DNA from 3 places in the Bacillus sp. BC08 genome. Region 1 is predicted to be linked to each of the others. Evidence: riboswitches for the same ligand, from Rfam matches in the RefSeq annotation. Region 1 holds a riboswitch; each other region holds the start of a gene.
The links. Region 1 has a riboswitch for S-adenosylmethionine ahead of ACXVYO_RS16630 (LLM class flavin-dependent oxidoreductase). Riboswitches for the same ligand answer to the same signal wherever they lie in the genome.
Positions count from the first base shown of each region.

Region 2: another riboswitch for S-adenosylmethionine. It lies ahead of ACXVYO_RS17680 (sugar ABC transporter substrate-binding protein); the one in region 1 lies ahead of ACXVYO_RS16630 (LLM class flavin-dependent oxidoreductase).
Region 3: another riboswitch for S-adenosylmethionine. It lies ahead of ACXVYO_RS06310 (M20 family metallopeptidase); the one in region 1 lies ahead of ACXVYO_RS16630 (LLM class flavin-dependent oxidoreductase).

Region 1 covers NZ_JBTGPA010000034.1:100,671-103,954, forward strand. The annotation lists gene ACXVYO_RS16625 (ATP-grasp domain-containing protein) at 1-687, opposite strand, end outside; gene ACXVYO_RS16630 (LLM class flavin-dependent oxidoreductase) at 680-1,738, opposite strand; SAM riboswitch class I at 1,822-1,928, opposite strand; gene ACXVYO_RS16635 (hypothetical protein) at 2,170-2,376, shown strand; gene ACXVYO_RS16640 (hypothetical protein) at 2,701-3,090, opposite strand.
Region 2 covers NZ_JBTGPA010000034.1:310,147-313,430, reverse strand. The annotation lists gene ACXVYO_RS17685 (sugar ABC transporter ATP-binding protein) at 1-351, opposite strand, end outside; gene ACXVYO_RS17680 (sugar ABC transporter substrate-binding protein) at 348-1,460, opposite strand; SAM riboswitch class I at 1,550-1,655, opposite strand; gene ACXVYO_RS17675 (NCS2 family permease) at 1,746-3,047, opposite strand; gene ACXVYO_RS17670 (SDR family oxidoreductase) at 3,249-3,284, shown strand, end outside.
Region 3 covers NZ_JBTGPA010000027.1:5,222-8,505, forward strand. The annotation lists gene ACXVYO_RS06310 (M20 family metallopeptidase) at 61-1,266, opposite strand; SAM riboswitch class I at 1,355-1,456, opposite strand; gene ACXVYO_RS06315 (AAA domain-containing protein) at 1,532-3,284, opposite strand, start outside.

The sequences.
Region 1 (3,284 bases):
ACTCTCTTCTCCTACTGGGCAAAAAGCATCTTGAATCGAGCACGCATCTGCTGGACAAAGTTCAAATCCTTCTGATGTATCTACTTTAACTGCATATACAAACTGGCCGCCTACAAACTCACAACGTGTAATATATGGTTCGGGCGCTTCAATATATTGCTGGATTAAAGTAATTCCATCAATGGGCTCTTCAAACGCCGGACCATCCAAATATTGTTCTAAAGCATCAATGGAATGAAACAGTTGAACACCAAGGCCTTTACCTGCACGGTTATGCTTTGTAATGAACGGTACTTCCCCTAACTCCTTTGCTGCTTTTACTATATGATCACGGCCAACAGCACCAATTGTTTTCGGCACTTGTATCCCAAATTTTCTTAATGCTGCATATTGATTCAATTTACTTACTTCAAGGCGTAATGCACGAGACCCGTTAAATACTGTTCGTCCATATCCCTCTAGCCAAGCAAGAACTCCTTCAGTCAATTCAGGTGCATATCGATGCCCTCTCGTATGTGAAGAGGCACTCATGCGGCTATAAAAAACACCTTTTGGAGGTTCTTGTTCTAATGAAAGTGTTCCTTCATTTAAAAGCCATTCCTCATACGGTAACTCCAGTTCTTCCAACCTTTTCACTAAATGATTCGTCCATTCCTTATTCTCATGTAATATGTAAATTTTACTCATTTGTAATCAATTCCTTTCTTTTTGCTTCAACTAATGGCATCACTTTTTCAGAAAATCGTTTCATCTCTTCAAGCTGTGGTGAAAATTGTAAAAGTAATAACGTAACACCCACTTTTTCAAAAGCAAGTATTCTTTCTGCAATTTGTTCTGGTGTTCCGATTAAATTAGGACGTAAGCCGCGATTCGATACAGAATAATCATTCAGCTTCACTTGCTGTTCCAACTGTGATTTACTCACAAAGTCTTGGTAACCCGCGTAACCTAACGCATCATCTTTCACATCCGTTATGCGTTTCCATTCTTCTAACGCCTCTTCTTCTGTGTCACGACAAATGACGTAAGCCGCAAGCCCGAATGACTGCAATGGCTCCTCTGTAACTTTCTTTCTACGATTCTTCATATCTTCTATTTTCACAGATACTTCTTCCACTGTTCCCCCGTGCATTACATATGCATCCGCGTGATTTACAATGACCTCTTTTCCTCTCTCACTCTCACCACCTGCATAAAGCTTAATGCCTTGTTTCTGCACAGGTTTTGGACTTAAATGTGTATGCTGAAGCTCATAAAAGTTCCCCTTATAAGAAAACTCTTCTTCTTTCCAAAGCTCTTTCAAAATTGTTACAAATTCCTCTGTGCGATCATATCTTTCATCATGTGCGGTAAATACTCCGCCATACTGTCTCGCTTCTTCTTCCCACCACGCTGAAACTACATTCAATGTAAAACGACCATTACTTAATTGATCAATATTTGCTGCCATTTTCGCTGTAACTGCTGGATTATGAAAGCCAGGTCTTACAGCTGTCATAATCTCTAATTTATCCGTCACTGCAGCAAGTGCTGCCGCAGTTGTCCACGCTTCTAAACTTGGTGCTGACACACCTTTTATATCATTTAAATTTAATTCTGCAATAAGTGTTGTTGAAAAACCTAATTGTTCTGCCGCTTGTGCGGTTTGTTTTGCATACTCAAACGTAGGCGGCATAGATTCATCATCTACATTTCGAAGCCATCCCCCAAAAATCGGTAACCAAAAACCATACTCCACTACCTATTCCCCCTTTATCTTTTAGCCATAAAAAAAGGCCACTCTTATCGAAATAAGAGTAGCCTTCTTGACTAAGTGAACCGCTCTTATCTTTCAGGTGTTTTTTCACCTGCAGGATTTGGCACCTTTCGTCTAAAACGAGGTTGCCGAAGTTTCATAGGGCCCGTCCCTCCACTTCTCAACATAAGAATTGTTTGATTTTCATTTATTATAATCATCAGAATAATAAAAATCAATACTTTAATACTTATTTTTCCGATATACATTAAATGATATATGAAAAATCATATTTTTATAGAGAATTATAGGCGTATTATGTTGTTTTACTTGCGGATATAGAGAGGGGTATATTGTATCTTGTCGAAAACATCATGTATAACCAAGTTGCTTTACTTCTATATTAAAAACATAGCAAAAGAGGTGTTAGTAGCATGAAAAATAAAAAATGCGAGAATTGTGGCTCTACTACATTTAAAGAAGGAAGAGTTGGATTTGCTTATCATGCATATGTTTGTGAGGATGATTCTAGCAGGCTCTTTTCAGTGGGGAAACGTTCCAAACTATTAACTACATTTTGTTTAGAATGTGGCGAGGTGAAATCATTTAGAGTGGAGAAGCCGGAGATATTTGAAGAGTAGAATAATACTAATTACATATTATAAAGATGGTTATGAATGATGGTAACATTCAAGCATTTCGCCTACCTTTAGAATTGGAATATTGAGTACTTTCATCTATAGGTGCTACTTCACTAGGAAAAATCCGTTCCCCTGTAAAGTTGCTTTCGAAATAATAGACACGAAATTTCATATAAAATGCAAATAAACAAGGAACGTATTAGTCGGTTCCTTGTTTATTTAGCTAAAGCATACTTCTTTGGAGAACCCAGATAAAAGTTAAATCAACTCTTATTTAACTTTTCCCTTCAAATATATGACAGTAAAGAATACATCATCACGGTGTCAGCAAGCAAAAGTGTATTCTGCATTTCTAAAAACAGTAGATGGCAGATTGTGACCTGCTGAATCTGCTAAGAAAGAATATACAAGAACATCCTTAACATCATCTTTATTTCCACTAATGATGACATCAAGAAAATCTTCTATTTGGAATTCTGGCGTAAACAACACAATCTTAGTTGTTCTGTTTGGTTCTAAAGAAACAAAAGTACGCGAGATTTCAACTAATTCATTTTGAGTTGGGAAAGAAATGTTTCGACTTCTCTTAACAGTTACCGTTACATTACTAGTATGACAGCGTGAATCATTGTTTAACATAATGTTGAGAGCAGTTGGAATAATCCCATTTTCAGAAACTGGAACTCGAAACACTCCAGTAGATTTATGAGCCATATAATCACATCCTTTCAAAATAAAATATATTTACAATATATTAGATGCAAGAAACGTTCATTTTGATAGGGACAAATTATATGATTAATATATCTATAATAATCCTCGGTATTACTAAGACAATGATTTAAAAGATTAACAAATATCGTGAGACCCAATTGAATGTATATGAAAAGGAAAAAGAATAAGGCGTC
Region 2 (3,284 bases), 210 kb from region 1:
TTTTGAGAATATTGCTCGGTTTTGCATTGCTAACTGATCGATTAGTACATTTTCTAAGACAGATAATCCTGGAATAAGTCCGTGATCTACTTCTTGTGTTACGAAAGAAATACCGTGCTTTTTTGCATCACGTGGAGAAGTAAAGGAAACAGTCTGATTATCGATTTTTATATTGCCAGCAACTGGTTGGATTTCACCAGTTGCTATTTTTAATAAAGTACTTTTTCCTGCGCCGTTCATTCCTAGTAAAGCGTGCACTTTGCCTTTTTCAATATGAATAGAAACATCTTCTAGAACAGGTGTAGCTACATGATAAGAATGTGTAATGTTTTGAAGAGAGAATGTCATCAGTTTTTCTCCTTCTCTAATTTTTTCATCCAAGGGGAATATCCATCTTTTGAAGCTCCCCAACCATTTATGTGTTTTGATAACTGATCCATTGTTATATTTTCTTTTGGTAAATTATTTTTCTTCACTAAATAAGGTTCTAGCGAATAAATATCTGGAGTTTGTTCACCAGCAATTTTTTTATATAAAAAACGTACTTGAATTTTACCTATCTCAGTTGGATCAGTTGCAGCTGTAGCAGTCCAAGGCGAATTTTCTTTTTGCATGAGTTGTAAATCTTCATTACTTAAGTCAATGCCGTATACTTTTATATCTGTACGACCAGCTTGTTCGAGTGCTTTGACAGCCCCTTTAGCAAATTCATCCCATGAAGCGAAGATAGCTTGTAAATCTCCCTTTTTCGGATATTTTTTTAGTAAAGCTTCTACTTGTGTTTGTGTATCAAGCGGTGTGTTATTACTAGCAGTACCGAATCGTGCAACTTCTTTTATATTTGGATAACGTTTATAAAAAGCATCAATGATAACATTGCGACGTTCCATTGGAGCGAATCCACCAACCCATACAACTGCGATATTTCCTTGTCCATTCAAATCTTCCGCTAATGTTTTTAATGATTTCCATGCAAGACTATAGTCATCTTGATCAATAATCGTTACGCCTGGCAAGCGTAGATCATTATCAAACGCCACTACAGGAATATTTGCTTGCAATGCCTTTTCTACTCCAGATTTTAGCGCTTCAGATCGGCCATGATCTATTAAAATACCGTCCACTTTTGAATTAATAGCAGTATCTAAATTTGCCGCCATTTTTGCTAAATCATTATCAGAATTATAGACTTGTACACTACCGCCAAATAACTCGACTTGTTTTTTGACGCCCTCAATATATTGAGAGGAAAAAGTTCCAATAGACATTTGCATAATTAATGCAATTTTTAATGGTTTCTTTATTTGGTTTGGAATTTCTGTTTGTAAATGATTTTCTACTGTTGTAGTCACCTTTTTCACAGTTTGTTGCTTTTGTGAAGAGACAGCATCTTGTTCATTTGTACAAGCAGTTAATGTAAGTAAGAGAACAATGAGTACGATGGAATACAATTTTTTCATAAAAAAATCCCTCCTAAACTAAGAAGAGAGGGGAGGGAGTGAAAATAAAAAAACGCCTTTTCATATAGAAAAGACGTCTTATCATATTACTCTTATCTTTCAACACAACGTGTTGTAAGAATTAGCACCGTGCCCATAAATGGGTCGGTTGCCGGGCTTCGTAGGGCTCATCCCTCCACCTGCTCTTGATAAGACATCGAATATTCAACTATTTTGAATTATTCCACAAGTTTGTGGTGTTGTCAAATGATTTTTTATAAAAAAAATCCCTCATAAAGAGGGATTTTAATGTGGTAAGAAAATCAATTGATAAGCGAACAAGATTCCGAATAAGTACACAAGTGGGTGAACAGCACGGAATTGTCCTTTTGCCACTTTCATAAGTGGATAAGAAATAAATCCAAGTGCAATACCTGTTGCGATACTTGATGTAAGTGGCATGCTTAAGATTACTAAGAATGCTGGGAATGCTTCATCAAATGCGTCCCAATTGATGTGGCGAACTGAACCCATCATAAGACTACCAACGATAATTAATGATGGTGCAGTAATAGCTGATACACCAGAAACGGCACTTACTAATGGTCCGAAGAATGCTGCTAGTGCGAATAGAACAGCTACTGTAACAGTTGTTAAACCAGTACGACCACCAGCTGCAACACCAGCAGATGATTCAATGTAAGCTGTTGATGGTGTTGTTCCGAACATAGAACCGATTGTTGCTGAGAATGAGTCAGATAGAAGAGCTCGTCCAGCTTTTGGAAGCTTTCCATCTTTCATAAATCCACCTTGCTGAGCTACACCAAGTAATGTACCTGTTGTATCGAATAATGTAACAAGGAAGAATGAAAATACAACGCCGTATAACCCGTAGTTAATTACATCAGATACAGCAGTAATTGGATTTGAAACGATAATTCCTTCTGGTAATCCAGGCATTGATGTAACACCGTTTGAGAATGTTAATTGTCCTGTGAAGAAAGCGATAATACCAGTTAATAGCATGCCGATAAATAGCGCACCATTTACATTTAAAGACATAAGGACAATTGTAATTCCAAGTCCAGCTAATGCTAGTAGTACTGGAGCAGAGTGAAGATCACCAAGTCCAACTAAGTTGGCTTCATTTTTTGTAACGATACCTGTTAAACGTAAACCGATAAAGGCGATGAAAAGACCGATACCAGCAGTAATTGCATGTTTTAAGTTTTCAGGAATTGCTTCCATTAATTTTGTACGGAAAGATGTGAATGATAACAAAATTAAAATCATACCTGCTACGAATACAGCAGAGAATGCAATTGCGAAAGTCATGCCTTCATGAGCTTTTACAACAGAGTAAGAGAAGTAAGCATTTAATCCCATACCTGGTGCAATTGCGATTGGTAAGTTTGTAAAGATCGCCATAAATAATGTTCCGACAACAGCAGCGATAATTGTTGCTGTAAATGCTTGTTCAAATGGAACTCCTGCATCCCCAAGGATGACAGGGTTTACGACAATGATATATGCCATTGTTAAGAAGGTAATAATACCTGCCATAATTTCAGTTTTAATAGAAGTTTTATGTTTTGAAAGGTTAAACATATAAACATCCTTTCTGTTTACGAATAATTTTCACAACAGTTATATATAATATTCGTTTTTTAACTATTTTGCAATAGTTTTGCATAAAAAGTTTATAACAATTCATATTTTGTGTCTTAAATTCGAATATTAATCGTAAAACGATGTGTGAATTTCAGTCTTTATTGTGCGCATTATAAAGAAAAGGAGTTGAAAGAAGCTATGCCACAGCAAAAAAACTTTGTAACAATGCCTGCG
Region 3 (3,284 bases), on a different contig from region 1:
CATCAGCGTTACGCAAAAAAGAAAAGGAGTGGATTTCCCCCCACTCCTCCTTACAATCACTTACCCCTGATTCCTCTGCGCCTCTCTAAACTCTTCCTTCACCTTCTCTAACAGCCCTTCTTCCGTAATTAATCGATACGCTGTATGTGCTAGTGCTTTTGCCGATGTAATTAATGCTTTGTCTCCTAATTCTGAACGGGCTGCTTCTCTAAATTCATTCGTATGTGCAATTAAATCGTCTGGACCGATTTTAATATATGGATGAATTGTCGGTACGACTTGGCTTACGTTTCCTGCATCTGTTGAACCGATGCCAAATCTTTCTTTCCGATTTACGTCTTCACCTTGTAATTCTAGTTCTTCGGCTACGACGTCATTAAATGTTTTTGTTACGAGTAGTTCATCGATTTCATTTTGGAATTGATGGATTTTCACTTTCGTACCCGTTGCTAATGCTGCTCCCTCTGCGATGTTTCTTACTTTCTCTGTTACTTCCGCACATCTTTTTCTCGTTGCTGCGCGGATGAAGAACCTTGCTGCGGCGTAGTCAGGAATAATGTTAGGTGCTTTTCCGCCCTCAGTAATAACGCCATGAATTTTCACGTCTGACGGAAGTTGTTGGCGAAGTGCATTAATGCTGTTATACAGCTGGATAATCGCATCTAATGCGTTAATTCCTTCTTCTGGTGAAGCTGCGGCGTGAGCTGTTTTTCCGTAAAAGTGAAAATCAAGTGGATCGACTGCTAGTGATGGACTCGTTGTCGCTGTTTTTCCGCTCGGATGAATCATAAGTGCCGCATCAACATCTTTAAATAAACCAGCTTTTACATAACTCGATTTTGCGCTACCGTTTGGCCCGCCTTCTTCTGCTGGCGTTCCGAATACGACAACTTCCCCGCCAATTTCTTCAAGCGTTTCTGATAATGCGATCGCTGCCGCAACGCTAATTGTGCCAATCAAATTGTGACCACACGCATGACCGAGTCCTGGTAAAGCGTCATACTCAGCTAAAAATGCAATGACTGGACCTTGTTTACCTGAACTTTTTCGCGCGATAAAACCTGTTTCATGTCCAGCAATATTGTGTTGTAATTGAAATCCTGCACTCCCTAGCAATAGACTCAACGTTCTTGATGCGTAAAACTCTTGGTTACCAATCTCCGGATTCGCATGAATATCGTGACTTGTTTCTATGTACTTTTCCTTATTTCTTTCAATACTCTCTTCAATTGTTTTTCTTTGTGACGTTACTCCAGTCGCTCCCATTTTTCTTCCCCCTTATATTTTCACATAAAAAAGCCTCTTTCTAAAAGATAGAAAGAGGCTTCTGCATATACAGTCAAAATGAGCTTCTTTCTTATCTTTCAAGTTACCTTGCTGGAATTGGCACAGTATTCATAACGAATCCGCTGCCGAGGTGTCATAGGGCCAGTCCCTCAACCTCTCGTGATAAGAATTTTCATAAAATTATATTAAATTACATTCATTCTAAGTTCATTTCGATTAAAAGTCAAGGAATTCCTATCCGAATTTACCGAATATCTAAAAATCCTTTTAACACACCAATTGTTTCTGGTGCTTGCAGCCTTGCACATACGTACGGAAATTCCATACTGCCTTCAAACATCATTTGAGATGTGAGCGGTGCCCCTGCCCAAAAGATTTCATCATCGATTACGATAAACGGGAATGCTTTATTTTGTCTTTGTAACTTTACATTTTTTAACGGAACTGGTCCATCACTATACACTGTTATTTGCGCATTTGTACGCATTAACGCTTGCCATACTCGTTTATCCACTTGCTTTGTACTTGGAAGTGAAATAATAATTTTTCGTTTTGCAGCTAAAATATCTTTCAATAACCCTTTCGGTTCTTCAAGATTCATTTCCATAAACCAGCGTAAACGTTTCGAAATTTTTCGTTCCCACAATTGTCTTGATGTCGTACGATCATACACATCTCCATGACGTTCTATATGAGCTGTTAATTGTGATAACGCTTGTTTTCTTGAAAGGTTTTTACGCATATAATGACAATCTGATAATTGAATGAACTTCCCTCTCGCTCTCGTTACAGCTACATTGACGAGGCGATGGTTTTTATGGTCAAAGAATAACACACCAGGTCGTTCTTGCGGGTAACTATCCACTGTATCAAAAATCATCATATCTCTTTCAGACCCTTGAAACTTATGAACCGTCGCTGCTAAAACAGGTATGTTTTGATATTTCGTTCTCTGCAACATTTCTCTAATGCACGTTGATAAAAAGCGGGATTGTGCTCTGTAAGGCGTAACAACACCGATCGATTGAACACCATCTAACAGTCCGATTAACATCATTTGCATCGCTACTAAACCAGACATAATGTTAAAACGAGAACCTGAAGCAGCGTCCTTTAACGAAAAGGCTCCCATTAGACTCGTATCAAATAAAACGCTCGCCTCATTTGCGAACGGTTGCAATTGCGCAAGTTCTTTACGGTCTGAAACAGACGGATGATCGTATACTCTATTTTTATAAATAAACGAATTTGTAAACTTCGATATATCCGCATGCATACGTCTTTGTTCCTGCAACATAAAGAGGTTCGGATGTGCTTCTGATTTATTGACAGACTCAACAATCCCCGCATGGTAAAACATATCTTCCCCGAGCCATTTGCGAACGAGTTCATGGTTCGCCATCGCAATTGGAGGTAACTGTAAAAAGTCACCACATACGACGATGCGTTTTCCAAGTGAAGCAGCTAATGCAATTTGCGGAACATATGCCATACTTACTTCATCTACGACAACTAAATCAAATGTACGCTCATAAATCAATGAATCAATGGCACATTTCGATAAAGTTGCGCCAATTACTTTCGCATTTTCAATGTATTCTTTTTCTACTTCTTTAATTTTCGCTTTTTGCTTTCGAAGATCACTTTCAATCTCTTGTATACGCTTCTTATCAGCAGAAGTCGCTTTATATGATAAAATCTTTTCACGAAGATCTTGTCGTGTTTCCTCTAAATAGAGTCTTTCTTCTCCCCATGATCCGTTCGTCGTTTCAACTAACTTCGACGTAAGCAACGTTTCATGATTTCGTATATGTTCATGTTGACTATAACCGTAACGAACAATTTCGCCAGGCGTCCATTTCTTTTTCTTCTCAATTTGCTTCGTTACTTCACTCATTAATACGTCCACTGCCGCATTACTATGAGCTAATACAAGTACCGATTTTCCTTTTTGATAATGCGCCGAAATAATACGTGATAAATTGTAAGACTTCCCT